Regions from separate parts of the Exiguobacterium sp. B2(2022) genome, predicted to be linked through region 1. Evidence: riboswitches for the same ligand, from Rfam matches in the RefSeq annotation. Region 1 holds a riboswitch; each other region holds the start of a gene.
The links. A riboswitch is a leader RNA that binds a small molecule or an ion and turns the genes downstream of it on or off. The one in region 1 is predicted to bind S-adenosylmethionine.
Positions count from the first base shown of each region.

Region 2: linked by a shared signal. The riboswitch ahead of ON063_RS10805 (Na+/H+ antiporter NhaC family protein) and the one ahead of ON063_RS08940 (2,3-diketo-5-methylthiopentyl-1-phosphate enolase) in region 1 are both predicted to bind S-adenosylmethionine.
Region 3: linked by a shared signal. The riboswitch ahead of msrA (peptide-methionine (S)-S-oxide reductase MsrA) and the one ahead of ON063_RS08940 (2,3-diketo-5-methylthiopentyl-1-phosphate enolase) in region 1 are both predicted to bind S-adenosylmethionine.

Region 1 covers NZ_JAPEHX010000037.1:10,733-28,217, forward strand. The annotation lists gene ON063_RS08875 (ATP-grasp domain-containing protein) at 1-819, shown strand, start outside; gene ON063_RS08880 (hypothetical protein) at 823-969, opposite strand; gene hemQ (hydrogen peroxide-dependent heme synthase) at 1,045-1,821, opposite strand; gene pta (phosphate acetyltransferase) at 2,160-3,149, shown strand; gene ON063_RS08895 (rhodanese-like domain-containing protein) at 3,253-3,552, shown strand; gene ON063_RS08900 (hypothetical protein) at 3,549-3,716, shown strand; gene folE2 (GTP cyclohydrolase FolE2) at 3,756-4,667, opposite strand; gene ON063_RS08910 (TerC family protein) at 4,922-5,752, shown strand; gene ON063_RS08915 (PadR family transcriptional regulator) at 5,860-6,426, shown strand; gene ON063_RS08920 (DUF4188 domain-containing protein) at 6,398-6,880, shown strand; gene ON063_RS08925 (cupin domain-containing protein) at 6,899-7,432, opposite strand; gene ON063_RS08930 (methylthioribulose 1-phosphate dehydratase) at 7,446-8,063, opposite strand; gene ON063_RS08935 (2-hydroxy-3-keto-5-methylthiopentenyl-1-phosphate phosphatase) at 8,060-8,710, opposite strand; gene ON063_RS08940 (2,3-diketo-5-methylthiopentyl-1-phosphate enolase) at 8,707-9,861, opposite strand; SAM riboswitch class I at 9,932-10,033, opposite strand; SAM riboswitch class I at 10,239-10,341, shown strand; gene mtnK (S-methyl-5-thioribose kinase) at 10,424-11,575, shown strand; gene mtnA (S-methyl-5-thioribose-1-phosphate isomerase) at 11,572-12,606, shown strand; gene ON063_RS08955 (sugar ABC transporter substrate-binding protein) at 12,599-13,627, shown strand; gene ON063_RS08960 (sugar ABC transporter ATP-binding protein) at 13,627-15,000, shown strand; gene ON063_RS08965 (ABC transporter permease) at 15,002-16,003, shown strand; gene ON063_RS08970 (GNAT family N-acetyltransferase) at 16,019-16,501, opposite strand; gene ON063_RS08975 (VOC family protein) at 16,663-16,947, shown strand; gene ON063_RS08980 (winged helix-turn-helix transcriptional regulator) at 16,976-17,284, opposite strand; gene ON063_RS08985 (lactoylglutathione lyase family protein) at 17,403-17,485, shown strand, end outside.
Region 2 covers NZ_JAPEHX010000049.1:21,622-24,965, reverse strand. The annotation lists gene ON063_RS10805 (Na+/H+ antiporter NhaC family protein) at 1-1,277, opposite strand, end outside; SAM riboswitch class I at 1,347-1,442, opposite strand; gene ON063_RS10800 (GGDEF domain-containing protein) at 1,541-3,220, opposite strand.
Region 3 covers NZ_JAPEHX010000016.1:32,793-44,251, forward strand. The annotation lists gene ON063_RS04785 (GTP-binding protein) at 1-204, opposite strand, end outside; gene ON063_RS04790 (hypothetical protein) at 316-582, opposite strand; gene ON063_RS04795 (SMP-30/gluconolactonase/LRE family protein) at 595-1,476, opposite strand; gene ON063_RS04800 (class I SAM-dependent methyltransferase) at 1,625-2,080, shown strand; gene rlmN (23S rRNA (adenine(2503)-C(2))-methyltransferase RlmN) at 2,263-3,324, opposite strand; gene ON063_RS04810 (amidase family protein) at 3,390-4,796, opposite strand; gene ON063_RS04815 (hypothetical protein) at 4,910-5,071, shown strand; SAM riboswitch class I at 5,116-5,215, shown strand; gene msrA (peptide-methionine (S)-S-oxide reductase MsrA) at 5,284-5,808, shown strand; gene ON063_RS04825 (DM13 domain-containing protein) at 5,909-6,430, shown strand; gene ON063_RS04830 (SRPBCC family protein) at 7,394-7,816, opposite strand; gene ON063_RS04835 (GRP family sugar transporter) at 8,023-8,886, opposite strand; gene ON063_RS04840 (four-helix bundle copper-binding protein) at 9,146-9,478, shown strand; gene ON063_RS04845 (3'-5' exonuclease) at 9,540-10,106, shown strand; gene ON063_RS04850 (bifunctional glycosyltransferase family 2/GtrA family protein) at 10,130-11,191, opposite strand; partial or broken gene ON063_RS04855 (sodium:calcium antiporter) at 11,283-11,459, opposite strand, start outside.

The DNA.
Region 1 (17,485 bases):
GAAGCAACGCCCCCGGAAGGTGTCTTTTATAATCGCATGAGCGCTTCTTCGCACACACGCGGGCATCGGTACGCACCCGAATTGACAGAAGGCGTCCTCGCTTGGCTAGAGGCGCATGACCGCACCGTGTTCAACGGAACGCGTGCCATCCGTCTAGAAGTGAGCAAAGTCAATCAGTACACGGCGCTTCGTCGTGAAGGGATTCGTGTGCCGAAGACGATTGCGGCGGTCGGTAAAGACCAAATTATCGAGGCGGCCGAAAAGCTAGACATGGCACCGTTCATCACGAAACATAATCGTGCCGGGAAAGGACTCGGTGTCCAATTGTTCCATACGATCGAAGGATTGAAAGATTATGTGTATGGTGCCTCGTTCGAGGACTCGGTTGACGGCATCACGCTCATCCAACAGTATATCGAAGCCCCAGAGCCGTATATTACCCGTTGTGAATTCATCGGTGGGAAGTTCGTTTATGCGGTGCGTGTCGATACGTCGGAAGGATTCGAGCTCTGCCCGGCAGACGCCTGCTCGATTGAAGACCAATTCTGCCCGGTTGGGGAGACGCCACCGGCGAAGTTCGAAATCGTCGAAGGATTCGATGACCCGATCATTCCAAAGCTCGAACAGTTCCTGAAAGCGAATGCGATCGATATTGCGGGGATTGAGATCATTCGAGACCGAGACGGCAACGTCTATGCCTATGACGTCAATACGAATACGAACTACAATTCCGACGCTGAAGCGAAAGCAGGGCGCTATGGGATGCTTGAATTGGCTAGTTTCTTAGGGGACGCACTTCATGTCACCACGACAAAATAAGGGTCAGGCGCTCGCCTGACCCTTTTGCTGTGTATGTTTAAGTTGCTCTTCAAATCGATGTTGGACTAATTCTGCTGTCGGTGCCATTCGTTCGATGAACGAATCTAAACGTTCCGCAGTGTCACGATCGGTTTCTTTAAACACGCGCATCGTTGTTCACCTCGTTGATTAGGATAACTTGCTTACATCATCCTTAATTCCCGAGGTGCTATACGCGTAAACCTTTTACACGCTAAAGAATGTGCTCAACTTTTCTTTCGGTAAAATGTTCCCGACATAGAAGTCACCGAACTCACCGTATTTTGCACTCACTTCGTCAAAACGCATCTCGTAAACGATTTTCTTGAACTGAAGTGAATCTTCAGCGAAGAGCGTGACGCCCCATTCCCATGCATCGAATCCAGTTGATCCACCGATGAACTGCTGAATCTTACCGGCATAGCTACGACCAATCATGCTGTGGCGATACATGAGGTCTTTGCGCTCATCCATCGACAACATGTACCAGTTGTCACCGTCGCGACGAGCCTTACTCATCGGATAGAAACAAATGTGTGCGGCTTTTGGAAGCGTTGGGTAGAGACGTGAGCGGATATGAGGGTTTTGATATGGGTCCCCATCTCCAGATCCACGATACATCCCGAGCTCGATGACCGACACGTATGAATATGACGGAATCATATAGTCGTATAGCGCTGTTTTGCGGAATGCGCGCTCGACGTCTTCAAGTTCGTTGAATGTTGGGCGAAGGACCATCAAGACGAGGTCTGCCTTCTGACCGAGAATCGAGTAGAAAGCGTGGCTTCCTTCACCTTTTGCTTCGACTTCGTCAAGAGAAGTGAGGAACGCGGTGAACTCGTCAATCATGTGTTGACGCTTCTCGGCGTCGACGAGCTTCAATCGAGCCCAATCGATTGTGCGGAAATCATGAAGTGTATACCATCCGTCTAACGTGGCGGCGGCATGTTGTGTATCTGTTGTAGGTACTGGACGTTCTGACATAAAAAAATCTCCTTTCGGGACTTGGCTTCGCCGTCTATTTTACCATACACGCTTCACTGACTGGCAACTTTGAGACACTGTGAGGGTTATCACGATTCACGAAGGGTAAAGAACAGAGGACAGAAACATGAAAACGGCTACAAAAATGGCTGTATCAGTCGATTTATCGAAACTGTTCTATTCATATAATGATTGATTCTAAGCGATTTATGGCGAAATGGGCAGAATAGTTTATTTTAAAAAGGGTACTGTGTATAATTGAAATCGCGTAAAGACACAAGTCAACGGCAAAACCACTAGCAGTCATGCTGTAAATTGAGAAAAGGGGTTCATTCGTTATGAAATTATTTGAAACGTTGAAGCAAAAAGTCAGTCCGATTCGTCCGACAATCGTCTTCCCAGAAGGCGTCGATGAGCGTGTTCTTGGAGCGGCTGTTCGATTAAAGGCGGACGGTATGGTAGAACCGATCGTCGTCGGTGCGAAAGCAGACGTTGAAGCGGTTGCGGCGAAACACGGTTTTGACATCTCAGGTTTGACACAATATGACCCAGCGACATACGAAGATATCGATGTTCTCGTTGAATCATTCGTCGAGCGTCGTAAAGGGAAAGCGACAGCTGAACAAGCGCGCGAACTCCTTACATCAGACGTGAACTACTTCGGAACGATGCTCGTTCATACAGGCAAAGCAGAAGGTCTTGTCTCAGGCGCGATGCACGCGACGGCCGATACGGTACGTCCGGCACTTCAAATCATCAAAATGCAACCAGGGATCAAAAAGACGTCAGGTGTATTCATCATGGTACGTGACGACGAGCAATACGTCTTCTCGGACTGTGCAATCAACATCGCACCGGACGCGGCAGACTTAGCAGAGAACGCGTTCTTGTCGGCAGCGACAGCGAAGACATTCGGTATCGACCCACAAGTTGCGCTTCTTAGCTTCTCGACGAAAGGTTCTGCGAAGTCACCTGAAACAGAGAAAGTCGTGGAAGCGACACGCCTTGCAAAAGAAAAATCACCGAACCTTCCAATCGACGGAGAACTTCAATTCGATGCGGCATTCGTTCCTAGCGTAGCGGCGAAGAAAGCACCAGGTTCTGACGTTGCTGGTAAGGCGAACGTATTCGTCTTCCCAAGTCTTGAAGCAGGAAACATTGGCTACAAGATGGTTCAACGTTTCGGTGGATTCGAAGCGATTGGTCCGATCCTTCAAGGTCTCAACAAACCAGTGAACGACTTATCACGTGGCTGTAACGAAGAGGACGTCTACAAATTGACACTCATCACAGCAGCACAAGCAATCGACGAGCGCAACGAAGCGTAAGTTGGAGCATCCTTCTTGATAGAAGGGTGCTTTTTTTGTGTTTTTTTGAAGGGGAGCTGAGGTAAACTATAAGAGGAATCCATTATCGAAAGGGGAGCTATGTATGCAAAGCATTCATGCGACGGAATTACGAGAAAAGTTAGAGAACGGGGAGTCTCTCCATATCATCGATGTGCGCGAACAAGATGAATATGATGCAGGGCATATCCCGAACGTACCGCTCTATCCACTATCTGAATTTCCACATGTGACAGAAAAGTTGGCACAAGATAATGTGTATCACGTCATCTGTCGTTCAGGTGGACGGAGCCAGACGGCGTGTGATTACTTAGAATCGCAAGGTTATAAAGTCGTCAATGTCGACGGCGGAATGCTCGCTTGGGATGGCGACATCGAAGCGTGATGCTAGAGAATCCTTGGGTCGTCATACCGCTTCTCATTGCGCTTTACCTCACGGTCTATGCGGTGATGAAGCGATTTGACTGGGAGAAGTGGCGACTCGTCTGGGCAGTGTGGGTGATGCTCATCATCATCTTATTGACGATTGAACTCGTGACAAGTCTATAAAAAATGCGGAACCTTCTTTAACAGAGGTTCCGCATTTTTTTATGCGTCTTGACGCTTATCGAATGTGATTGATGCGATGGCATCGTGTTGGTGAATCGATTCTTCGTTACGGCATTCGACGAAGAAGTTCACGACTTCTTTCATTTCGTACAAGTCAGCCGCAATCAAGCGGACCATATCTTCTACGAAACGTGGGTTTTCGTACGCGATTTCAGTCGCACGCTTTTCATCCGGACGTTTGAGGACAGGGTGAAGTGGTGCTGAGGCGTTCGACTCCGCTGCATCGAGAAGTGCTGCACGCCAGTCGAATCCGTCCATCGATGTCTCATCAAGACCTGCTTCGATCGTGATGTACCCACGTTGGTTATGGGCGCTGTACTCACTGATTTCTTTTGAACATGGGCAAAGCGTCGTGACGTTGATGACGAGACCGACCGTCACGTTTGCGACGCCCGTTTCAAGGTTATACGTCACACGGTGCATAACGTCCGCGTTCATCAAACCGCTAAGACCTGTCGCAGGTGCTTTACGCGTGAAGAACCATGGGTAACGGATTGTCAATTGGCCTTCCGTTTGTTCCATACGCTCGGCGAGCTCCTGTGCGAACTCGATCAACGAACGGTTCGATACCGTCCATCCTTGTTGATGGTACGCGTCGAGCTGTTCCGTCAAACGGGACATGTTGATTCCTTTACGGTCTTGAACGAGCGATGTCGTCAATTCGAATGTAGCGACCGTTGATTGGACCCCTTCTGGCGTCTCGACGTTCACAGGGTGCTTCACATTTGAGATGCCGACACTGTCGAGGGCGAATAAGAAGTTTTTCGGTGTATTTTGTAAATCGACCATCTGTTCTTTCTCGGTCGGCTTTGTTCCTTTAATCGGTGGGACCGACCCGAACAATTTATGTCGTTCTGCTTTAGTAGGTAAAGCGACATGGCTTGTAGACATAATCGGATTCTCCTTTTTTAGAGCGGTTCAAAGGACCACTCGTTCTTGTTAGGATTTTATCACGAAATGATGGCTGAACGGGTATGATTTTGCTCTCATAACATGTTTTCAATATGCAATCGCAAAAAAATCCTTCAGATATTGAAGAAAGAGGATTGATTTACTTTGTGAACGGGAATAAAATGGTCCTGTGAACTTAAAAAATAGATCACTGTTAAATATGAAGGAACTGAAAGAAAAAAGGAGATGTTTTTATGGATTGGCAGCTAGTCCTGCAGTATGCCTGGATCGTCGTCGTACTCGTCGGTTTGGAAGGCTTGTTATCTGCAGACAACGCGCTCGTCTTGGCCGTCATGGTCAAACACTTGCCGCGTACAGAGCAGAAGAAGGCATTGTTCTACGGACTCTTAGGGGCGTTCGTCTTCCGATTTATCGCATTGTTCTTGATCTCGTTCTTGATCAACGTATGGCAAGTACAGGCACTCGGTGCACTTTACTTAATCGGGATGAGTGCGCGACACCTGTATATGACCTATAAGGCGAGGAAGATGGAGCCGCAGCAGGAGTTGGCGGCTGAAGCGAAAGAAGAGACGGCTGTCACAGAAAAGCCGGTATCGAAGAAAGAGTTTTGGCTCACTGTTGCGAAAGTTGAGTTTGCGGACATCGCTTTTGCGGTCGATTCGATTTTAGCAGCGGTCGCACTTGCGGTCAGCTTGCCACCACTCGGTCTTGGTGAAATCGGTGGGATTGATTCGGGTCAGTTCTTCGTCGTGTTGACAGGTGGACTCATCGGGGTCGTCTTGATGCGATTTGCGGCACGTATTTTCGTCAAGTTGCTTCATCAGCGTCCTACACTTGAAACGGCCGCCTTCATCATCGTCGGTTGGGTCGGGGTCAAATTGACGGTTCTCGTACTCGAGCACCCAGGGTTCAAAGAGTTGATTGCCGGTACGCCGTTCGAATTCATGGGACTCCCAGACGGATTCGTCCACTCGACAGCTTGGACCATCTTCTTCTGGTCGGTCATGGTCGGGATTGCGACATGGGGCTGGTTCTCATCGAAACCAACAGCAAAACAAGCATAATCTCCAAAAGCGTATCTTCTCACGGGAAGTACGCTTTTTTTGTTTTCATTTCTGTGATACGAGGGAATATATCAAATAGATACTATCTTTTAGATAGGGGGGATTGAATGCCTCGTGAAAATATGACACGATACGCTGTTTTAGGCTTATTGACGACGGAGTGTCGAACAGGATATGACATGAAACAGATGATTGATCGTAGCCTTAACCATTTTTGGAAAATTAGTTTCGGTCAAGTGTATCCGATGCTCCGGACGTTAGAAACAGAAGGGTTGATTCATCAGGTAGAAGACAATGAAAGGAAAGCATACGAGCTGACGTCAAGCGGTCACGACGAGTTAAGACAATGGATTGCAGAAGAGCCGGATACGTTACCAGTTCAACGGAATGAGCTCTTGCTAAAATTGTTCTTCGCTCGACATGAGACGACGGAGCAAACAATCAGCAAAATTACACATCATGAACGACTGCTACGGGAACGACTGGAGACGTATAAAGCCATCGAGACGATGATTCAAGCGAGCGACTCGCATTCACCTGACGCTGTTTATTGGCTGTTGACACTCGATTATGGAAAACGCCAAACGAATGCATTGATGGAATGGTGTGAAGCAGCTGTGATCACCCTCAAAGGAGGAGAAAATGATGGCGCGCAAAATGGCCGTCCCGAATGAAGAAGTGGTAGTGTTTGTCATTGGCTTACGAGTGAATCGTTTGCGATCGATTCGAAAATGGTGGCCGGTCTTCAATGCCATGCCGGCCATGCTGAAAGAACTGTATACACAAAAGGAACTTGGCTTTCTATCACATGACTTGACGATTGGCTGGCGCTCGGTCACGTTGATTCAATATTGGCGGTCAACAGATGAATTACTCGACTATGCCCACGGGAAAACGCATCTTGAAGCTTGGAAATCATTCAATCAAAAGGCAAGAGCGACGGATGTCGTTGGTATTTTCCACGAAACGTACGCGGTGAGTAATTATGAGACGATGTACGTCAATCTGCCAGACCGTGGTCTCGGTAAAGCGCTTGGTACTGTGGATGTAGGCAAAGGAAGAAATTCGGCAAAAGAGCGATTGGATGAACGGTCTTTACACAAGCAAAAGCAACGGACAGATGCATGACGCACCTGCCCGTTTTTATTATGCATTCACATTTTCTTTGTCGTAGATCGGCACCCAGCCCTCGGTCGTCACGAAAATACGAACGGCGACGACTTGGCGGTCTTCTTGCAACGTAAAGTAATGACGCGTGTTGACCGGCACCGAGATGAGGTCACCCGGATTGAGCTCGATATTAAAGTATCCGCGCTCTGCATCGTCAATCGCAAAGATGCCGTGACCACTGACGATGAAGCGAACCTCGTCGTCCGTATGGTGATGTTCTTTTTGGAAGTTGACGAGCAATTCGTCTAAGTTTGGCGTCGCATCAGACAAGGAAATAACGTCAGCCGTTTGATAACCACGTCGCGTCGATACGTCTTGAATTTCGTCTTGGAACGTCGATAAAATGACAGCTTTGTCTTCATCTGTCAGTTGATAGTTTTCTTGAAGGGAAGCTGGTAATTTCGCGATATCCCATGCTTCGTAAAGGATGCCTCGTGAGTCTAAAAAGTCACGTACCTCTTGTTGATCACTGACACGTTCTTCGGTTTGTTGAAAATAAATTGTTGCCATGTTGAATTCCTCCTTATGAATGGACGCCTAAGGCGCGTAATTTTAATGAGTAGCTAAATAAAAATTCATATGCTTCTAAATAACGTTTTGCTGCAGCGGGCGTCTCCCCCCAAACGGTAATCCCGTGGTTCCGGATGAGGACGGCACCGGCATCGCTTGTGACATGTGGGGCAAATGCACGGGCGAGTGTCGGGATATCCGCATGGTTCTCGATGATGGGGATTTGGACGCTTGCCGTTTCCTCCCAATAGCCGAGTGCCTTTATGATTTCTTGACCCGTGAACGTGACATGTCCGTTCGTCGCGTAAAGCTCTGAGATGACGTTGTTGTCGACCGTGTGCACGTGAAGGGAACAGGTTGCGTTCGTCTTGTTAAAGATTTCGACGTGTAGCAACGTCTCCGCGGACGGTTTGCCTGTTTGCTCTCCAATCAATTGACCGGTCGCATCGACGAGGACGAAGTCTTCATCCGTACGCTTCCGTTTATCACGACCACTTGCTGTCACGAGGAACGTCAACGGGTCGTCCGATACGCGAATCGCCAAGTTGCCACTCGTCCCAGGGAACCAGTCCCTTGCGGCAAGCTCGTCTTTAATGTCGGCAAGTTCAATCCATCGTTCTTTTACGGTCATACGTTCACTCCTTTCATGTGAGCTGAAATGTCATAGAATGTCTCGAACGGAACATAGTGGAGGCCTTCCGCCTCGCATAGCGAAATCAGTTGACCGCGCGCATACACGACGTCGGCACGTTTGGCGATTTCAAAATCGGTGACGGAGTCCCCGATGACAATCAACGTGTCGGTAGGTGCGACAATCTGTCGGGCAATCGTCGGTTTGCAACATCCGCAATCGTTCGAACAATGGGCATCACATGAATGAGGCCATGTAACGCGCGCTGTCGCTTCTGAAAAATCAACGTGATTGCAGTAGATGTGTTCCGGTGCGACATGACCTCCTAGAATCGGATGGACGAAAAAGTCCATGCCCCCACTGACGACATCAAACCGAAAGCCGTGCGACTGGGTCTCTTGCAAAAACTCGACAAACCCCGCTCGAAGCGTGATGGTCGACTGAAGAAACTCACGATACCGCTCTTGCTGGTTACTCGGGAGCAGGCTGAACATCTGACCGACGCCTTCTCGAATGGAGAGCGTTCGGTTCAAAACACCATCTTTGAGTTCGACCCATTCAGGTGGGGCGAAGCGTCGCATCAACGCGATGATGTTATCTTCTTCCGTGATGGTTCCGTCGAAATCACAGATGACGTGCGTACTCATCGCGCACCCCACGCATTCAGCGCAGTCGATAACGCATCGGTCTCGCTCGTTTTACCGATTGCCTGATCGATTGCTTGGCGGAATGCCCTCGCACCGGCAACCGCACCGTCGGGATGCCCATGAATCCCACCGCCTGCATTGATGACGACATCCGTTCCGAAGTCACGAATCAAATCCGGAACGAGTCTTGGGTGAATCCCGGCAGACGGGACCGTCAGAATCGGTTTCGTCCAATGGGATTCCGTCGCATACGTTTGAATCTGTTGTGTTTCGTCTTTCGGTGTCGAGAGTGAACCATATGGCGACGGGAAGAGCGTCAAGTCCGCCCCGGCGAGTCGAATCAGTTTCCCGAAAAGGAGGGAATGACGAATCGATCCGGTCAACGCTCCCGCGAAAGCGGGATGTGCCAAAATCGGGACGTGAATCTCAGGGTCTTTGGCGAGCTCTCGTAACGCATCGAGCCCGTACGTATACACATTGAACAACAGTGCGGTCGCGCCTGCCTCGATCAAACGTTTTGCCTGGTCGCGTAAGGTGAAAACGGGTCCGCTCAACGTGACGGCGTATAGAACGGAACGACCCGTCAGTTCTTGATGTTCTTGAATGATCGATGCCCCGACCCGTGCCCGTTCGATCGATGGGGTGAGCGGGTTGTCATATAAAATCTCATCGTCTTTCACGAGATCGATGCCACCTGCAAACTGGTCACGAAGTTGTGTCGCCAAAAAATCAAGGTCACGCCCGATGACGCCTTTGAAGATGCTCATGGCGAGCGGTCGGTCGTGTACTTGAAGGATGTTGCGGACACCTTCGACGCCGAATGCGGCACCCGGAAAGTCCGATGCGAGCTCATTCGGGAACGATAGGTCGACAAATTGGACGTTTGGGTCGAGCGACAGTTTTCCGAATGTCGTCGTCAGAATGGACGAGAAGTCCGGCGTCACATTATGTAGCGGGTAACGAATCGAGAAACGACTCGTCGTTTCCTGTTGGGAGGTATCGATGACCTCGCCACGGAACGCCTGTAGTTGATGCTGTTCGAGATGGTTCAATTCGGTCCATGTTCCGACGGTCAGCTCATGTGCGATTTTCTCAGCCACGCGTTCGACGTGATCGGTATGTTTGATTTCATAAGTTGCGATGATTCCCATAAGTTCCTCCTTTCAGGTCAAACAAAAAATGACCTCATGCCAAGGCAAGAGGTCATTCGAAAACAATGAACTCTTATCTCTCAGCGATAGCTGCAAGAATTAGCACCGTGCCATTTCTGGTCGGTTGCTGCGACATCATCGGGCTTGTCCCTCCGTCTGCTCTTGATAAGAATAGTTGTGAAGTTGTGAAATTTAATTGAATTTTTACATAGAATCGCTCACTCGTCAATTCCTTTTTTTGAGAAAAAAAGTTTTAAAATAATGTTTCTATATATGCGTGTCAAAAATAGGGAGTCGACCGAAAATAGAGGATTGACAACTAGCGTGCCTAGTCCGTAATATTCGTCTCAACACGTCAAACACAATTACATCATTTACTCTTATCGCGAGTTGGCAGAGGGAATTGGCCCTAAGACGCCGCAGCAACCGACCATTTGGCACGGTGCTACATCCACCAGACATATGTCTGAAAGATGAGAGGAACAACCAATTTGGGTGTGCCTCTTTCTCGCGGAGAAAGGGGCTTTTTTCATGCATAGATTCAAGAAAGGGGAAAATCATCATGGCTTATGAGGCGTTTACAGAACAAAGTGTCGTCGAACACGTTCGACAGTTGGGGTTACTAGAAGAGGGGATTGCAGAATGTGAGGAAATCGGAGATGGAAATTTAAATCTCGTCTTTCGCATTCGTCAAGGAGAAACGTCATTGATCGTGAAACAGGCGTTACCGTATGCAAAAGTCGTGGGAGAGAGCTGGCCACTCACGCTCGACCGTTCGTGGATTGAACAACTGGCACTCCGTGAGTTTTCAAGAGTCGTACCGCAATTCGTACCGGATGTAATCGGGAGCGATCGTGAACTTGCCTATACGATTTTGGAAGATTTGTCAGCGTTTGAAATCGTCCGGACGGGCTTCCTAAAAGGAGAGAGCTATCCGAATTTGGCGCGTCACGTCGGTACATTCCTCGGTGAAACGTTGTTTGCGACGTCTGACTATGCGAACGGACCGCTCGCCAAGAAACAAATCGAAAAAGAGTATTACAATCCAGAGCTATGCGACATCACGGAAAAGCTGATTTTCACCGACCCGTATCGTGATGCAGAATCGAATCAAATCGAAGCGACCCTTCGTCCGGACGTGGAACAACTGTGGTCAGACCTCGCCTTGAAAATTGAAGTGACGAAATTGAAGGTCGGCTTCGTGACAAAACATGAAGCGTTGCTACATGGAGATTTACATACAGGAAGCATTTTTGCGACGCGTCAAGAAACGAAAATCATCGATCCTGAGTTTGCGTTTTACGGCCCATTCGGTTTTGACATCGGTCAAATCATTGCCCATCTGGTGTTCTCGACATATGCGCATCCGTTGAAGCGGTTCGAACGCTTCACAGAAGTGCTCACTGTTTGGGAGACGTTCGAGAAAACGTTCCGTACACGCTTCACACAGGCGGTCGAACCGTTCAACACAGTAGGATTCGTGGACGAACTGTTGCCATCGATTTTGAGTGATGCGATCGGCTACGCAGGCTGCGAATTGATTCGACGGACGGTCGGTCTAGCGGGCGTTGCTGACTTAGAAACATTACCAGACAACCTTCGGATCGAACGGAAACGTCACGCCCTAGAACTTGGCACGCGTCTCATCAAACAGCGTCATCAGATTCAATCCATCGATCAGCTGATCCCGGTTCTATCGGAGGTGCGGGTATGAGTGTGCAAAGCATACATTTCGATGCCGACACGGAAGTGTTGACGATTTTAGATCAGACACAGTTGCCGCAAGAAGAGCGCTATGTCGAAGTTTTGACGCTCGAACAGGCCGAACAGGCAATCAAGTCGCTCCAAGTCCGAGGTGCGCCGGCCATCGCTTACTTCGGGGCGTTCGTCCTTGCGAAAGAGGCATCACGTCTCCAGGACAATTTATATTTTCACCGCCAATTGGACCAGGTCGGCCAACGGTTGATTGCGACAAGACCAACAGCGGTCAACTTACAACACGTCATCGAATCACTCCTTCGACTGAATGTGGGGGAAGACTTTGAGCAGATCGCAAAAGCCATCAAGGCGCGTGCGATTGAAATCTATGAACAAGACGTGGCCACGTATCGCACGATTGGTGAACATGCGTTGACCGTGTTACCTGCCGGGGGGAACGTGTTGACGATTTGTAACGCCGGTGCCATTGCGACGTCACGGTACGGTACCGCGCTCGCGCCGTTCTATGTCGGAAAAGAGCGGGGCATCCCGTTTCGTGTGTTCGCGTCGGAAACTCGTCCACTGCTTCAAGGGGCACGGTTGACGGTATGGGAGCTCGACCGGGCAGACATCGACGTCACATTGATCACGGATAATATGGCGGCATGGACGATTCAGACGAAACAAATCGATGCCATCATCGTCGGGGCGGATCGCATCACTCGTACCGGTCATACGGCCAACAAGATTGGGACACTCCAGCTCGCGATTTTGGCGAAGCATTACGGCATCCCGTTTTATGTGGCAGCCCCGCATTCGACGTTTGATTTGGAAGCAGACGACACGATTCAAATCGAAGAACGGGACGCGCATGAAGTGACACATATCGGGGGACACCCGACGGCACTTGTCGGCATCACCGTCTTCAATCCGGCGTTTGATGTGACCCCACCAGAACTCATCACCGGTCTGATCACAGAGACAGGTGTGCTCGAACCGACCGAGTCGGTCATTGTTGAACACGTAGGAGGAAACGCATATGTCTAAAAAAATCATCTTCTTCCTGTTGACCGTCATCCTAGCGCTTGCCGGATGCACGAACGAACAGGCGCAACCGAAGGAGACGCTTCCGAAAGACCTAGAGGTCGCCCTCGTCATGCAGATGTCGATTGGGACGTTCTCTTCGCAGTATATCGAAGGGGTGACCGAGCAAGTCGAAGCGTTCGGAGGCAACGTGAAAGTGTATAACGCCGATAATGATTTGTCGAAGATGGCGAGTTACGTTGATACGGCGACAACACAAGGGGTCGATGTGATCTTGATTGACCACGGACGTGCCGATGCCTTGAAAGAGCCTGTTCAACGGGCACTCGATAAGGGCATCAAAGTCGTCGCATTCGACAACGATTTAACGAATGAAGGGGTGACGGTCATCGACCAAGATGATTATTCCCTCGCTTGGCGCTCACTCAAAGCACTTGCTGAAGATTTGGACGGCGAAGGAAACATCGTCACGATTTGGGTCGGCGGATTCACCCCGATGGAACGTCGTCATACGATTTATGATGCGTTCTTGAAACGCTACCCGGGCATCCAAGAAGTTGCGAAGTTCGGTTCGGCGACGAATAACACGGCGCTCGATACGCAAAGTCAGATGGAGGCGATTTTGAAGAAGTATCCGGAAGGCGAAATCGATGCGGTGTTTGCGATGTGGGATGAGTTCGCAAAAGGGGCGAGCCGTGCCATCAAGCAGGCAGGACGTGACGAGATTGCCGTCTACGGGATTGACTTGAGTGACGAAGACTTACAACTCATGCAAGAAGAGGGGAGTCCGTGGGGCGTGACGGCCGCTACGGATCCTGCTGAAATTGGTCGCATCCAAGTCCGTTACGCTTATCAGAAAGTGGTCGGGGAAGAAACACCTTCGATTCACTCGGTCGACCCGTATTTAGTTGACCGTGATGTCTTGCCGGATGAGCCTGTCACGATGAACGACCTCGGACAGTACGTTAAGGGTTGGGGCGAGTCGAATGCGGCATGGTCGGACTGGATGAAGGAGACGGACTGATGATTCGCTTGGAACGAATCACGAAACAGTATGGTGACGTGACCGTACTCGATCAACTGTCGTTCAGCCTAAAACCGGGAGACATTCATGGACTCCTCGGTCTGAACGGGGCGGGTAAGAGTACGCTTATCAAACTGCTGAACGGAACGGTCGAACCGACGTCCGGCGAACTATCCATTGACGGGACGACTACGCGTCTCACACCGGCGGAAGCGATTCGTCAAGGCATCATCACCGTATCGCAAGAAGTGGATGATGCGCTCTATTTGGACTTGCCTGTATACGAAAATGTTCTCCCATGGCAGACGGTGAAGCGGATTCGCCCACAACTGTTGAAACAGCGGGCAAAAGACGTGCTATCCCGGGTCGATTTAGACATCGATCCAACGCGTCCGGCCGGTCACTACCCGCTCAGCGTAAAGCAACGTCTGCTCATCGCTCGGGCGCTTGAGAGTGATGCCAAGTATTTATTACTCGATGAACCGACCGCCGCCTTGTCGGAAACGGATACCGATGCCTTGCTTGAATTACTACAAACGCTGGCGGCAGAAGGAGTGGGGATTGTGCTGGTCACACACCGGTCAGACGAACTGACGCGCGTCACGTCAACATCTACGTTTCTTCGAGACGGACGCGTTGTATATGAGGGACCGTTTCAAACCCTTTCTACAGAAGCCGTTCAAACCTTTTTGAGTGGAACGACATTTGAAGGGACACAAGAGAAGGCAACCCCTGAAGAGGAGATTCGTTTGTCCGCGCAGGTGACTCTCCCTGCGTTCGGGACGAATCTCTCCGTTGAAGCGTACCGTGGGGAAGTGCTCGGGATTGGAGGATTGACGGGGAGCGGGAAGACGGAACTGGTGGAAGCCTTGTTCGGTCTTTCTGGGCTTCGTCAATCGATCACGGTTGACGGAACCACACACGTGATCAAAGAACCGATAGACGCCGTACGTTTAGGGTTTGCACTCGTTCCAGAGGAGAGACGACGTCACGGATTATTTCTAGACGAGACGATTGAGCGGAACGTGATTGCTGTCGCAGGAAAGACCGATGGTGTCTCTGACGTACTGGCATCGCTTCGTGTCCGCTATGCGAACGTGAAACAAACGGTCGGTGAGCTGAGTGGTGGAAATCAGCAGAAAGTCGTCTTTAGCAAATGGCTACTCGACGACCGAGACATCTATTTGCTCGATGAACCGACAAAAGGAATTGATATCGCAGCGAAACAAGACGTGTATGAACGCGTCGTCGCACTCGCGAAACAAGGGAAGACCGTGTTGTTCACCTCAAGTGAGCGACATGAGCTCGAACGGGTCGCCAATCGGATTCTTTGGCTCGACCGTGGACAATTTGTAGAGAAAGGAGGCGCATAACATGGCACAATTAGTGGTCAAAGAACGAAAACGAATCAGCGGTCAGATCGGTCAATACGGGACGTTACTCGCAATCCTTGGGCTGATTGCAGTCTTTACCGTGACGAACGATCAATTTCTGACGTATGCAAACTTTAGTGACATCATCAAATCGGTTTCAATCGTGTCGTTACTTGCCCTCGGTGTCACGTTTTCGCTCATCGTCGGAGGGTTTGATTTATCGGTCGGGTCGACGGCGAGTCTTGCGACAATCGGCGCAGCGGCAAGCCTAGTCCTTCATCGACAAGAGCTTCTCGTCGCGCTGCTGATTCCGCTCGCCCTAGGGATTCTCGTCGGATTATTGAATGCGCTCGTCACAATCAAATTTCGGTTACCGGATTTACTAGCGACACTCGCCATCATGTACGTCATTAACGGGATTCAGTTGACGTATACGAAAGGATTCTCGATTTATGACAACATGCCGATCGAAGGGGGAACGGCGCCAGGACGCTTCATTCCATCCTTTTTATTTATCGGTCAAGGAACAATCGGTCCGATTCCGTTCGTCGCCTTACTCATGCTGTTGTTCTTTATTGGGGCTCATCTGTTTTTGACGTATACACGGACAGGGCGTGAGTTTTATTACGTCGGGTCGAACGCAGAAGCGGCCCGCCGTTCCGGGATTGCCGTGAATCGCATCAAGTTGTACGCTTACGTGCTCAGCGGGTTGTTTGCAGCCATCGGTGGGATCATTCTTGCATCTCGGATTGGGACAGGACAGGTCTCGGCCGGAGCACCGCTATTGATGGACGCTGTCGCGGCTGCTTATATCGGCTACGCCGTCTTTGGGACGGGTCGTCCGAACGTGATCGGGACATTGATTGGAGCTATTTTAATCGGAATTCTCTTGAATGGACTGACGATGTGGGACGTGCCGTACTATGCGCAAGATATCGTCAAAGGGACGATTTTGATTGGAGCGCTCGGTCTTTCTTATATTCAAAAGAAACAGCGGACATAACAAAACCCCCGGACATCAGTTGTTCGGGGGTTCGCTTTGTTTACGCGTCATTGTGAGAAACGGATACACACCGCCGTTCGTCTCCTGCATGAACGTGTCTTGTGGGATGAAACCGAGCGACTCGTATAACCGGATGGCCCGTTTGTTGAACGTGGCGACGGCAAGACGCACTGTGCGAGTCCCATATGCCGCCTCGATCCAAGTAAGGATTGAAGTGAGGAATCGATGTCCGTTGCCGCTTCCTGTCAAATCAGGACGCATACCGAGACCGATGGAAACAGTTTCCGCTGATTCGAATTGCATCGTGACAAAGCCAATCAGCTCATTCGCTTCAAGGATGGCGAACGTCGTGTCTCCCCGTTCATCCGCATCTAAAAATAAGGCGAGATCTTCCTCATCGGCGTCCATATTATAAAACGCATAGTCGCCTTCATAGCGCCACTTGAAAGCGATTAGTTCGGCTTGCTCTTGGGTGAGTGGATGAAACATATAGCTCATAAAAATTCCTCGTCTCTAATGGAAGTGGTCATGCTACACTCAAATCGTATCATGAAAACAAGGGGAGGGAATGTGATGGCAGTCAAGTTGGACATGGTCGGGATCGTCGTAACGGATATGAAGCGGTCGCGCGAGCGCTTGGGTTTGAGATTCCAGAAGCGATGAACGGGGAAGCGCATGTAGAGATTGACGAAGGAGGCGTGCGTCTCGCGTTCGATACGGTAGAAGTGGCCGAATCAGTATACGGGGAATGGAAACAGGCAGACGGGCATCGGATCGAGCTTGCCTTCTTATGTGAGAGCCGTGAGGCGCTCGACCGATTATATAACACGGTACTTGAACAAGGCTATGCGTCACATAAAGCCCCATGGGATGCGTTTTGGGGACAACGTTACGCGATCCTGTACGATGCGGACGGGAATCTAATTAGTTTGTTCGCTTCATAAAAATAATCCCGGGCCATGTGGCTCGGGATTATTTGTTGTCGTGGCACTCTCCCCATGAACAAAGGGCATTCATGGCGGGCTGCAGGCCGAGGGCATCTTCAGTCAATGAATACTCGACGTGGAGGTGTTTTTCGGTCGAATAGTCGACACGGCGAACCATACCGAGTTGCTCGAGTTCACGCAATTGGTCGGTCAACACTTTTCGGCTGACGTCAGGAATCGCCCGTTGAATATCAGAAAAACGAAGCGGTCCATCTTGAAGCGTGCAATACACTTGAGGACGCCATTTGCCGCCGATAATCTCGAGTGCGCGGTTGACGGGGAACGATGTGGTCATGTTCAAAGAGCCTCACTTTCGGGTAGTTACTTCAATGTGCGTACTTTTTTTCTTGCTTCAATGACAGTATCTTATCGTTATCCGCTAAATTGAGCAAACAAAAAGGAGTAGATGAAACATGACGTATCCAAGAACCTTTTCACACATCGGTCTTTCTGTGCCGAGCGTAACCGAGGCCGTAAAATTTTATGAGGACGTGAT
Region 2 (3,344 bases), on a different contig from region 1:
TGCTTTTTAAAACGCGGGAAATTCAATGCGATGGCAATTCCTCCACAAATAAAGAGGAGGAACGGATAAAACATGAACGGGACGAGGTCAGGCGAAGCGGTCTTCGTCAACTCTGCGGCGATGAGAAGTTGCGCTCCGTATGGGAGAATCCCTTGTACACCACATGAGAAGATATCGAGCACACTCGCTGATTTTTTCCGTTCGATGTCATATTCGTCCGCAATGTTCGCGGCGAGTGGTCCGGCTACGAGAATGGAAATCGTATTGTTCGCAGTCGCTACGTTCGTCGCACTGACGAGACCAGCGATACTCCATTCGGCACCAGCACGTTTTTGAATCCGTGACGTCAGCGCATCACGCAAATACGTGAGTCCACCGTTGTGCGAAATGAGTCCGACGAGGCCGCCCATGAGTAACGTCAAGAACGAGATTTCGGCCATACCGACCATACCATCGGCGATAGCGGTCACAAATGCTGTGACGGATAAGCTTCCATCGAGAAGACCGATGATTCCGGTTAGCGTAATCCCGCCCAACAGGACGAGAATGACGTTCAGCCCCGTTAACGCCAGTCCGATGACCGCAAGATACGGAATGAGTTTATACCATTCGAATGCGGCGACATCGACCGTCGATTCACCGTTCGATAAGACCGCTAGTAAAATCGTCGTGATGATAGCGGCGGGTAGCACGATCCAGAAGTTCGTTCGGAACTTATCGCGCATGTTCGTCCGTTGTGTCCTTACGGCAGCAATGGTCGTATCCGAAATGAATGAAAGGTTGTCTCCGAACATGGCTCCGCCGACAACTGCCGCGGCTGCGATGGCGACGTTCACACCACTTTCCTCATGAATACCGAGGGCAATCGGCGCAAGTGCCGCAATCGTTCCGGTCGATGTACCCATTGCCATTGAAATGAAAGCAGCAATGACGAATAGTCCACTTAAGAGAAGCGATGGGGGTAAAAGCGTCAACGCCGCGTTGACCGTCGCGTCGATGGCACCGATTGATTCGGCTACCGTTGAAAAGGCACCGGCCAGTAAGAAGATAAAAATCATAATGATGATTCCCGAATTTCCGGCACCTTGCGCGATGCGCTCGACGGTTTGAGTGGCACTTCCTTTTGTCATGAATGCCGCAACCATCAAGGCGATGATGGCCGCAACGAGTACCGGAAACTTATAGAAGTCTCCGTAATAGACACCCGCTCCGATGAAGAAGAGTAAGAAGACGAGTAACGGCAAGAGTGCCCATTTGTTTGCTGTTGGTTGTTCCAAAATAATCACCTCACTAAAAAATAAAAAGGACCTTTTTCTTGAGAAAAAGGTCCTTCGTGTGAAATACCCTTTTCATCTTTCGAGCAATACGCCCGCTGGATTTGGCACAGGTTCCCCGCTGCCGAGACTTCATAGGGCCAGTCCCTCCGTCTCTCTCGATAAAAAGTTAAGCTATCCTATTATCAAACACGTTCCCTAACGTACCTGTTTCAAATCTAGTTGTCAACCTAAAAACTCCCCAATTCGATGTGAGAAAGGGGAGTTTACGTCGTTAAATTGTTGAAGTGCGCCACACGGTTACGTCCTGCATATTTTCCACCAACATACAGGGCACGGTCCGCGTTTCGAATCGTATCGTCGAGTCGCTTGTTCCCGAACGCTTCAATTGTATCGACCCCAATGGAGGCGGTGACAGAAATCTCATGGTGGTCGACATGAAATGGTTTCGCTTCGATTTGATGGCGAATTCGCTCCGTGATTTCGATTGCTTGGTTCATGTCACAATGATTGAGCAGTAAAATAAATTCTTCGCCGCCATAACGTGCAGCAAAGTCATCGGGACGAAGCACCTGACGGATTCGTCGTCCGAACTCTTGTAACACATGGTCCCCGACCTGATGACCGTACGTATCGTTAATCTTTTTGAAAAAATCAATATCGAGCATGGCGACCGATATCGGATATACCGACATATCGGATATTTGTTGAATGCCATATTCATAAAACGCACGTGCATTAGCGAGAAGCGTTAAACTGTCCGTCCGACTCTCGGTATAGAGGCGGTCTCGTTCGTGACAACGGCTAATGGTCCGGTTGAACGATTTTAACAATTTGATGATCTCGTGCTGAATAATCTTCGGATAACCGTATACAGGTTCTCCCATCATAACAATCCAGGTGCGAATCTCTTCGATTTCCTCCGAGCGAACAGAAACGAAGCTGTGGTAATCGTCGTGGAAAGCATCAGATAGGGAAGTATCCCATTCAAAGCGCATTTCATAGTCGAGGATTTGCTCGATTGGCTGACTCATGTCAAGCAACGTAAAGACGATGGGTCGATCGATGGGCTGTCGCGTCTTTAAATCAAAGTACAGGGTGCGTTCAAATAATTTAAACTCGACATACCCTTCATCATAATGATTCAGCTGTTCGCATTGACTTAAAAACACTTCGATGGCTTGCGCCTCGCTCTGCGACAAGGAAACAGCCTCTTTCGCTTCATCGTATTGCTCAATCAAGGATTTGAATGCATCTTGCCGCTCTTTTTGAATGAGAAGCCGCTTTATGAAGAACGTCAACGCAGCGGCGATGCTACTGACGACGAGTAAGTTGGTCTCTCGGAAAAACGCTGCCGCTAAGATGAAAATCAAACTGACGACGTACGTATAGAAGGCAATCTTCATAAAGTCGCTCAATGCGATGTCGACGCGGAACCACCATTTCACCTGATACTTTTGAAACACCGTGTTTAAGAAGATGGCAAGGAACAATCCAGCGAGCGGCACGAACGAATCTTGCGAATAAAAGTCGAGACCGGTCTCCCCACCAAGGGCGAGATAGACAGCTGCTGGGATGACAATTTCTAAGTAAGCTGTAATGGCATTCCACGGATACGTGAAGCGGAAACGACGGATGGCGACTTTCGGTTTCAAATTGGCGAATTGAAAGACGAACAATCCGATTTGGTTGACGATGAGTGCTGTTTCGAATCCAAAGAATAAAAATAAAATTAAGACGATACTTTCAGAAAATGTGAAGTACACACCTTTGACTTCGATCGAGTCGAGTTGAAAAATGATGACAAGCAACGAAATTAAAATAAACGACAACGAATCGATTGTTGGGGCGTGTAGGATATCCAATGCAAATAGTGCGATGGTGAAGATGAACAGGGCACTCCATATACTCCAACCGAGCACGGACATCTTACGAAAGTGGTTCATGTGTTCCCTCCTAGCATGGGACATTTCAAGATTTAATAGTAAAGATTCGTCACGATTTCGTGTGAGTCCTGCTTCTGTCCAATGATGCTTGAATTCTAGCATTGAGTATACACGGAATATCCTC
Region 3 (11,459 bases), on a different contig from region 1:
TCCGTTCGAAAGTTCGACTAGCTTTTCATCCGTCCGGGAGAATCCTCCCTGCTCGATCAACTTCTCATCGATATTCAGTTCACTCATATCGTTCACGATGACGGCATATTTCTTGTGATCTCGGTTATGTAAGATGTGGTTAAGCAGCGTCGTCTTGCCGCTACCAAGATACCCCGAGAGTACCGTAATTGGAATTCGTTTCATGATATATCCTCCATTTAAATCGTAATGATTACTTTTTATATAATGGAATGGTAACATCTTTTTGTCAACAAAAAAACACGCCACACGGACGTGTTTTCGAAGAAAGTATAATCATTCTTCCAACGCTCTTCGTTCTGCCTCTGAACGCGGGTAAGCATTCGCCTGCCATTCAGCCCGATAAATCGAGTCGAGTTGAGTCAATCCGACTTCATCCTCATCTTTGTCTGAATCGACGCTCGGCACCTCATCCCACTTCGGGTCGAGGTACGAATGATCTTCTTCACGTGCTCGATTTTCTTGAATCTTTTGAATCCCCATCTTAACTGCTGCAGCAACTGCCAACCCAATACCTGCTCGAACCAACAGTCGTTTCACCATCGTATTTCCTCCTCAGCGACCGAAACGATACAATGGCATCCCTTTCACTTCTGTGTCTATAATAAATACCGATCCCGCATCCGGGTATTCGGAAAGCGCCTCTTCATCCATTCCTTCACGAGCCGTCGTGATGGCTAATCGATTCAGTCCATCCCCGATAAAGGCACATGAAGTGACATTCGGCGCAGGAACATGCACTTCCAATAATTTTTTACCTGTCGATGGGTCCCAACGTGACACTCGTCCACCAGCATAATGTGCAATCCATAAACATCCTTCCGTATCTGATGTCATACCATCCGGGAAGCCATCCTCGTCCGCGAAATCGATGACGACCTTTCCATTTGATAACGTACCTGACTTCAAATCAAAATCATATTTCCGAATTTTTTCAGTCGGTGTATCGATATGATAAAAAACGGAATGGTCAGGCGACCATGTCAACCCGTTCGAAAGTGTCAATTCATCCATGAGTGATGTTGTCGTTCCATCTCGATCGACTCGATACAATGTCGCTTGGTTTTCTTCATCCTCAAGATGGAGCGTACCTGCAAAAATACGACCATATGGATCGGCTTTCCCATCGTTGAAACGTAATCGACCATCCGGGTCATCCAACTCAACAATCTTATTTAGATCTCGATTGATTTCATCCCATTCATAGATTCCATCTTTCAATCCAAGGACGACACCGTCCGTCACTTTTGGTATGACAAAACCGACCTGTTTTCCGACCTCGAATGAAGAAATCTCGTCTTCTCGCTCGTCATACCACCATAACGTATGACCTTCGATATCTACCCAATAAAAACGCTTTAACTCAGCATCCCAACAAGGACCTTCACCAAGCGTATTTCGTACCCGAATCCATAACGACGCATCTACTTTCTCCATTACTTAGCCTCCACTCTATCCATTAGTTCAGAAATCTATTCCCTTCTCCCATCTCGACTATGCATGAATTCAGAAAATCGTGATGGATTTTCACCGTTGTCCGTTCGATTTGCTATAGTGAAAGAAAAGTAGAGAGGAAGTGAATGTCTTGTCTAAATGGGATGAACGATTTAGCTCGGAGGATTATGTGTATGGGACAGATCCGAACGAGTTTTTACAAAAATGGATCACCTCTCATCAGATTGAAGGAAAACGTGTATTGGCCATCGCTGAGGGGGAAGGTCGAAACGCAGTCTGGCTCGCCACGCTCGGCTTCGACGTCGAGATGTGGGACGCTTCGAAAGTGGGACTCGAAAAAGCGAAGCGCTTGGCGACTTCACGAAACGTCTCCCTTCAGACGAAGCAGATTGACTTGAATGAAGCGGTCTGGTCGCAAGAAACGTATGACCTAGTTATCTGCATCTTCGGCCACTTTCCTCCACATGTCAGAGAAAAGGTGCTCGCCGGTATTCAAAAAACACTGCGACCTGGTGGCGTATTCCTGACCGAGGTGTACTCTACACATCAACTCGCCTACAGGACAGGTGGACCAAAAGACCTCTAACTTCTATACACTGAAAAGATGTTTCACCAACTCGAAGACAATTTCATTCCTCTCGTTTTAAATGAGAATGTCGTATGGCGAGAAGAAGGAAGACTGCATCACGGTGAATCAGCTGTGATTCAATATGTCGGACAAAAACGATAAGCGAATGGCCTCCCCGAAAATTCGGAGAGGCCATTTGATTACTTCGCGCCTTCGACGTTCATATGCTTACTGCGGAGCTGACCGCAAGCTGCATCGATGTCTGTCCCGTGTTCGAGACGGACACCCGTATTGACGCCACGCTTTTTCAAGATATCATAAAACGCCATGATATCTTCCGGTGTGCTTCGCTCATATTGAATATGCTCGTTGACCGGATTGTATGGAATCAAGTTGATGTAAGACTTGTCCTTGATGTCTTCAATCAAGTCCGCGAGTTCTTCCGCATGTTCTGGTAAATCGTTCACTTTCGAGAGCAGGATATACTCGAATGTGATTCGCTTATTCGTCTTCTCGACGTAATAGCGAATCGATGGCATGAGTTTATCAAGCGGGAACGCCCGGTTGATTTTCATGATGCGTGTACGTAATTCATCGTTTGGCGCATGCAGAGATAGCGCCAAATTGATGCGTAAGTCGAGGTCCGCAAACTTATAAATCTTGTCCGCAAGACCACTCGTCGACACGTTGATTTTACGTGGGGCGATTGCAAGACCACGCTCATCTTTGACGACGCGCAAGAAGTCGACCAAGTTATCGAAGTTATCGAACGGTTCACCGATTCCCATAACGACGATATGACTGACACGGTCCCCTTCTCCTTCTCCATCGAGGAAATGTTGGACAGTCATGATCTGCTCAACGACCTCACCAGCCGTCAAATCACGTGTCTTTTTCAACAAGCCGCTCGCACAGAAGCTGCAGCCGATGTTACAACCGACCTGTGTCGTCACACAGACCGAGCGACCATATTTATGACGCATGAGCACAGTCTCGATATAGTGACCGTCATGCAATTTAAGTAAGAATTTGACCGTTCCATCTCCCGCTTCTTGTTTGACGAACAGTTCTTGTGTCGAGATGACATATTTCTCAGTTAAGTAATCGCGTACTTCGTCACGGACGTTCAGCGCGTCCATCGATTTGACTCGATCGATGTAGAGCGAGTCCCAGACTTGGCGTGCGTGGAAGGCACCATATCCTGCTTCCGTGCACTCGTTTGTGAGCTGATCGAACGTCAACCCGTATATAGATGATTTCATTCTAACCTGTCCTTTCTCTAATCCGCATACGTACCATTGTAGCGGACGTCAGAGACGGGTGCAACTTACGAATAATCTGGAGGCGTCGGTCGTGTGATGAACTGTTCGAACGCATAAGCGACACGAATCAAATCTCGTTCCGCGAAGCTCGTTCCCGTGAACGATAGACCGAACGGGGTCCCGCTCTCTTTTCGTTTATAAGGGACCGTGATTGTCGGGTGTCCTGCTTTCGCAGCCATGTCATAGTTCATGTCATGTGGCAGGACAATCGCGTCCAGTTTTTGCCCTTTTAATAGCTCATCCATTCCGTCCACTTTTGCGAAATGAACATCATCAATCCGACGGTCGAGATAACTAGCTTCGACGAGACGCCCTGAACGTGCATCTGACTGTTCAAAGATGGTCTGCCCGTGCGGAATCGATTCGGGATGGTCCGCGTTCCATTCGATCAAGTCTGAAAGCGTCTTAAATGGCACAGTTGTGTTCGCAAGATACGCCTCAATCCCAAGCTTGAATTCATCAAACAAAATATCTGCCTGTTCTAATGCATCGTGTTTCGGTAACGTGATTTCGACGAGTTCAACTTCGGCTTGACGCAACAATCGAAGTGCCTGTTCATACAAACCGATTTCTTCGTCTGAAATAGTTGGCTTGATAAATCCGACACGCATCCCGACCGCTTGACGGACATCGAGACACGTCACATAAGGCGGTCCGACTGGAGTTTCCCATGTCGCAGGATCAGCCGAATCTTCACCACACATGGTCTGCAAGGCAACGACCGCATCACGAAGGGTACGCGCCATCGGTCCAGCCGTATCCTGAGAACGTGAGATCGGAATGATTCCTGAACGACTGATCAAGCCGACGGTCGGCTTGATTCCGACGATACTATTATGCACACTCGGGTGTACAATCGAGCCGCTCGTCTCAGATCCAACGGCAAGGAGTGTCAAGTTTGCCGCAACCGCCGAAGCCGATCCAGAACTCGATCCCCCGACATCTAATTGGTCGCCATAAGGGTTCTTCGTTTGTCCGCCAACAGCACTCCAACCGTTCGGCATATCTTCAGTCAAAAAGTTCGCCCACTCGGACAGGTTCGCTTTCCCAAGAATAATGGCCCCGTCATCCCGTAATCGTTTCACGAGTTCGGCATCTCGACCCGCAAAATGATGTCGCATGGCGGCGGCACCCGCTGTCGTACGCATCAGACCGGATGTCTCGATATTGTCCTTAATTAAGACGGGGATGCCGAGGAGCGGTTTGCGTACTCCTTTTTTATAGGCCCGGTCTGCCGCCTCTGCCTCGAACAGGGCGTCCGGATTCACCTGGATGACGGCATGAAGTCGCTCATTATATGCAGCAATCCTTCTAAGATAATACGCAGTTATGTCTCGTGCCGTGAATTGTCCTTCTTTATACCCACGATGTGCACGTTCAATCGTCAGTTCATGTAATTGGATTTGTTCCATCCTACATTCCTCCTTTATCTCTCCCACTCTATTCGTGCTCTATGCCTGATTTCCTTTTCGTATCGCCAAGTCGATGTGTTCTTGTTACACTTAAGAAAAAACAGGAGGTTCCTATGACACGCTCCTATGTGTTTGTGTTGCTGGCTGTGTTCGGTCTATTTTTCTTGCAGTTATACGGCGAGAATGTGCCTTATGGTCCGTTCATTTCCATCGGGTTGATCGGATTCATCATCGTCTTGACGATTTTTCAGTTAAAACGAAAACCGAATCATTGACGAAAGTATTTTGAGGGTGGTATGATGCTCTCACCAACTACATATCGATATCAAGAGTGAACGAGAGATCTGGCTCCATGACTTCACAGCAACCTGCCACAGGCAAGGTGCTACGACCAGCAAGGGAAACCTTGGACGATATGACGAGAGCGCTCATGTCATCCGACGTGAGCGCTTTTTTTGTTGAAATACGATTTGGAGGGAACGACAAGATGGAAAAAGCAACATTTGCAGGTGGCTGTTTTTGGTGCATGGTAACACCTTTTGAAGAACTACCAGGGATTGAAGGAATCGTATCCGGCTATATGGGCGGACAGATCGACAATCCGACGTATGAAGAAGTCAAAACGGGAACGACTGGTCATTTAGAAGTCGTTCAAATCACATATGACCCATCTCTGTTTTCATATGAGCGTCTCCTCGAGCTATATTGGATTCAGACCGACCCGACCGATGAAGGTGGTCAATTCCAAGACCGTGGGCCTCAGTATGCCCCAGCCATCTTCTATCACACGGAGGAACAACGAATCGCGGCTGAAGCGAGTCGAGACGTATTAGCAGCAAGTGGTCGCTTCACGGCACCGATTGTCACAAAAATCACTCCGGCGACGACATTCTTCGAAGCGGAAGAGTATCACCAGGATTACCATAAAAAGAATCCGAAACATTATAAAGAAGACCGAGCCATCTCAGGACGAGACACGTTCATCGAAGAGAACTGGACCGAAACCGTATAACGATTATCAGACGCGAATTTTAACATTCGCGTCTTTTATAAGCCCAATAATCGGGAAAAGGGTATTAATGGTTCATACATCCGAAAAGGAGGACTCATACATGAAAACAAGTACGAAACTCATCATCGGTGTGATCGGCGTAGCCGTGATCGCCGTCGCCTGGTGGCTCATCTCACCGCTTTTCTTGACAGAGACCGTCGATGAAGGACTACCACCGACAGCTGTTGAGACGCCTGCTTCAGAAGAAGAAACAGAGGAAGAGACAACTGAGACACCGGAAGCACAACCGAGTCAAACCGAAGTAGCGGGTGTGTTCATGGACGGGGAGAAAAATTATGAGACGACGGGCACGATACGCTCCGTCGAGGCAGAAGACGGGACGTATCTACGATTTGAAGAGTTCGAAACAACGAACGGACCTGACTTATTCGTCTATTTGACGAAGCCAGGACAAGAGACAACCGAAGGCGTCAGTCTAGGATCGTTAAAAGGAAACATCGGGAATCAAAATTATTTAGTCCCTGCGGATGTGAATCTAGAAGAGTACAACACAGTCGTCATCTGGTGCCGTGCGTTCAGCGCGACGTTCGGGACGGGTGAATTAAGCGCATCGAATGAATAACTGATATCAAACAGCCTGGACGTTTGACGTCCTCGCTGTTTTTTTGTATTAGAAAAATTATTTCTATCAGTTCTATCTATTTATTCATGCAATTCACGTGTTACAATATGGTAAAGTATGGAACTTTTTATAAGGAGGGTTTTTATTTGACTTCACATCAATCGACATCATACAGCTCATATTTTTGGAAACGGTTTTGGATTCTTTTTCTGCCGATCGTGACGATTGGGATTTTATCTGAACCAATGATTGTAGAGAACACGTTTAAGAGTCTTGAAGATATCGGCGAGTTTGTTTTCTACTCGCTATTCTATATTGTTGTAATCGGAGGCTTTACTGCGTTTGCCATTTCTTTCGTATGGAGAAGAAAATGATTGTTCCAAAATTGATGGTAGCCTGTTTATCTTCAATTGTTCTGAGTTTTTCTCTTCCAGTCTTCATGCCTGTGTTTGAAGATTTTACTTATTTTCAGAATGTTTTTATGTATGTGTTTTATGCCTCACCTATTATTTTCACTTATGGAATAATGACCTCTATTTTTTCGGAGTTTCTAAGTCAACGTATGACATTCAAAATCAAAAAAATAACTTCATTTTTGATGCACTTGATGTTTGGTGCCTTTTTCGTTTTCCCTTACGGCCTTATATTCGATTTGTCAGTATTTACAGAAGGAACCATTAATTTTGCAACTGTAACGGGAGTGTTTAGTGCTTTTATCTTTTTTGTGATAAATGAATTCATCCTTTTATATGTAAAAATGAAGAATCGATCTTAAACTATCTATTAAAATTTTCTCTAATAATTGATATCCTACAGAAACTTCAAACTGTCATACACCCTCTTTAAACTTAGAGTTTTCACCCTCTATGTAATGAGTAATTTTGGATGTTTATAATGACAATCGGTAGAATCCATATCAACTTCAACATGGACCCTGCCGATATTTAGTTTAAATTATTCGACCTACTTATTAGATCCATTCGCATATCGGGTGAAATTATCGAGAATTGCCTGCCAGCCTTGTCGTTGCAATTCAATCGGATTCATCGATTCTGTATCAAATACCTCAATCACTTTCGTCTGATTCCCTTCTGAAGCAAATGAAATTCTAACTCTCCGTTCATCGTCAAGACGATACTGAATGAGCTCATTTACTTTAACTTCTTCATACACTCCTTCAAAATCAAAGCCCATGCTTTGATCTTTTGCTTCCATCCGACTTCGAAATTTGCCGCCAATCCGTAAGTCGTTTTCCGCTTCGGTCGTATGCCAATCGTCAGACGCATGATTCCACTGTTTAATATGATCTGGGTCTGTCCACAGTTTCCAGACAGTGTCGATTGGTGCATCGACGACCGTTGATATCGTCACTACGTTTGATTCCATAATTCGTTTCCCCTTTACTCTGCAATTTTCCGAGCAATCATGAATGTGGTACGTACCCTGTACCATGTAGATTACATGAGTAGGCATTACTTCCCTATCTGTCACATCATCTCCTGCTCTCCCTTAATATCGCTAATCAAAAAAACCCTGAATGGCACGCTAGCATGAGTGCTCATTCAGGGTTCTTATCATTTCATAATCGAAATTTAGCTCTTGGCAATCCCAAGCATAAATCCGGCAACGACAATCAGACCAATTCCCATAAAGACATAGACGCGCTCTTTTGTCGTCTTCTCTTCTTTCAAGAGATAGATCCCACCGAGTGTCGCCACGACGACGTTCAATTGAGATAAAGCGAACGAAGTCGCAATCCCAACTTCTCCGCTCGAGACGAAGAGACCGAAGTTCCCGATCCCCCAGGCAATCCCGGCTAAAATATTCTTAAACGTACGTGGATCGATTTTCTTCACGTCCTTCTCACGGAGACTGAAAAGAAGAGCCGCGATGAACATTCCGACGGATTGTGGAAGAATTGCCGTGATACCATCTACTTCAAAATAGTTCGTTAAGACCGCATATGTGACGTAACCGATACTTGAAACGAATAAGACGAGTAATCCCTTCTTCAACGCACCGGCGCTATCTTTGTCTTTTTTCTGTTGATACGATGTCATCGTCGCCCCGATGATAATCAAGACGAGCGCTGAGAACCCTAACCACAGCTCTGTCGTCGTCTGCCAGTCCCCGAGAACGATGACCCCAAAGAGTGACGTTCCGACAAGCTGCATTCCTGTACTAATTGGCATCGCTTTGGAGACGCTTAGGATTTGGAACGATTGGAACTGCAAATATTGACCGAGCGCCCAGAACGCCCCTGAGATAAATCCGGTCACGATGGCGAGTGTCGTGAACTCCGGTCGGAATACGAGGGCAATCACGGCCGCCATGATCATCGCCCCGATGGTCGTTCCGATTAACTGCTGAATCGGTTTTCCTCCCACTTTCGACACGATGAGTGGAATACTTCCCCACATGAGTGCCGGTAAGAGTGCCAAAAGAATCATTTCCATAAAGCACACCTGCTTTCTTAATATAACGTCTAACATGAAATTCCCACGTCTCCAATTTTATAAACCTAAATTGCAAAAGGGAATTGCCATGTCGAATACTACGATGATATAATGATTTCGAACGGGGCATTAGCTCAGCTGGGAGAGCGCTACGCTGGCAGCGTAGAGGTCGTGTTACTTTTTTATTGGTATGGTGCGATTCAACCTTTATATGAACGGGTAATGAAAGATAGACTTTTTTATATAAGGGGGAATTTTGATGGAACGAACATCTGTAGAAGAAACATTGGCGAGCGTAATTGAATGTATGCGCGCATGCAACCATTGCTTCTCAAAAAGTTTACAAGAAGAGGATTTACACATGTTTACCGAATGCATTCGACTGACACGAGAATGCTCAGACATTTGTACGTTGGCTTTAAATGCTTTAGAAACAGATTCGGCCTTCTCTAAACCAATCGTTGCCTTGTGTGCTCAGGTATGTGATACATGTGCCGTCGAATGTGGCCGTCACTTGCATGACCACTGTCAGGCTTGTGCAAAAGCGTGCGAGCGCTGTGCCGAAGCTTGCCGTACCCTCGTCGCCGCTTAAGCACGACATTCGTCTAACTTTCTGTTAGACTTTTTTTATTGCAAAAGAAAGAAGGTAAATTATGAATCATACCATTCTCGCTCTCGATGTGGAGACCGCTAATCGAGATAGCCTTAGCATCTGCTCTGTCGGGTGGAGCATCCTGCAAAATGGAGAAGTGATTGAAACTGATCAACGACTCGTCAATCCAGAGGAAGACTTTGATATGGGGAACATACGGGTTCATGGCATTCGTCCGAGTGACGTATGGGATGCCCCTGCGTTACCGGAAGTACTTGCCTCTCTTTACCCGATTTTACGAGAAGTCGACCTCGTCATCGCACATAACGCCTCATTTGATATGGGTGCCTTAAGAAAGGCAATTTTGAAATATGATCTATTCGATTTCCCTACAATTGAGTACGGGTGCACTGTCAAATTGTCACGTAAACTGTATCCTGGACTCCCGAACCACAAGTTGAACACGATGGCAGAATACCTGAACGTGCCTTTTATTCATCATGATGCAGCAGAAGACGCTCGCGTATGCGCTCTACTCATGCGTGATATGATGCAGAAAACCGGCATTACAAGCTCGAGAGAGCTACATCGCTATACGTCCGTCAAAACAGGAACACTCGCATATTAAACCGGTCATGAGCCCATGACCGGTTATTTTTTGAAAATCCATCGTTTTTGGACATAGTAACTGACAAAAAAGAGAAAGCTGTCGACGATAATTTTTAGGATGACTTCTCCTTGTCTAAATAAAAGAAAAAGAAGATAGACCAACAATGCCGAGGTTACCATCTGGAGAACGACGAGCGAAAAATATTTGGAAAGTGATCGTCGCGCTTTTGAATGAAAGACGACTTTCCGATTGACGAAATAATTGAATAGAGAGGAGATAATTCGAGCGACGACCGTCGCGATGACGACGTGAGCCGTATCGAAGTACGGCGATAATAAAAAGATAAAACCTGCATACATCCCAACGTCGACAAGAAATGAAGCGACGGACGATGCCGAATACATCAAAAACATACGATAGATTAAAATCGAATCTAAAATCGGTCTAAAATGGGATGATACGTTTTCGTTTTCATATACCGTCTGGATGGTCGTCTGTTGAATCGGAACCTGTAACCGCTTTGTGAACGTCAGCATATTCATCTCGAACTCATATCGATTCCCCGGAATGTCAATCAGTTGTCGTGCGTATCGCATCGGGATGGCACGAAGTCCTGTCTGAGTATCTTTTAACTTCAATCCACTCCCGATCAACATGACGAGTCGTGTCGCCTGATTGCCGAATCGACTTCGGAGCGGAATCTTATCCCCACTGAAGTCACGGCAACCCATGATCAGATGATGCGGCTTACTCACCCCCTCCTCATACACATTGACGACGTCCTCAGGTAAATGTTGTCCATCGGCGTCAACTGTGATGACACCTAACTTGTCGGGATAGGTCTCTGCAATATGCTGTAGTCCAGTCTTCAGAGCTGCCCCTTTTCCTTGATTCTGTTCGTGCGTTAGCACTTGGTCAACAAATGATGCCACCTTTTCAAATATGCCTACCGTCGACTCATCACTACCGTCATTGACCACAACGATGGTCGAAAACCCACTCGCCCTCAGCCTTTCCACGAGTGTGACGAGTGCATCGTCAGGGTTGTAGGCCGGAATCAAAATTGTATACGCTTGACGTTTTTCTACTTCTTGCACTTGCATCGCCACCCCTCCTTCAATTCCCTTATACCCGAAGCAACGGATTCGCATTCTCAATTAAAAAATGCACCAGTCCTGAGACTGATGCATGAACTCACCCGATAAAGATCAAGTATGACGAAACAAAGTACACGACAACGACGAGCAGCGAAGGAATGACGTAACGTACCTTCGATGTGACGTTTTGACGCAGGACGCTATACATCACGAGAATCGATAGAATCGTAATCCCGACCGCCGAAACAAGGTGTGACGTCGATACGTCTGCCAA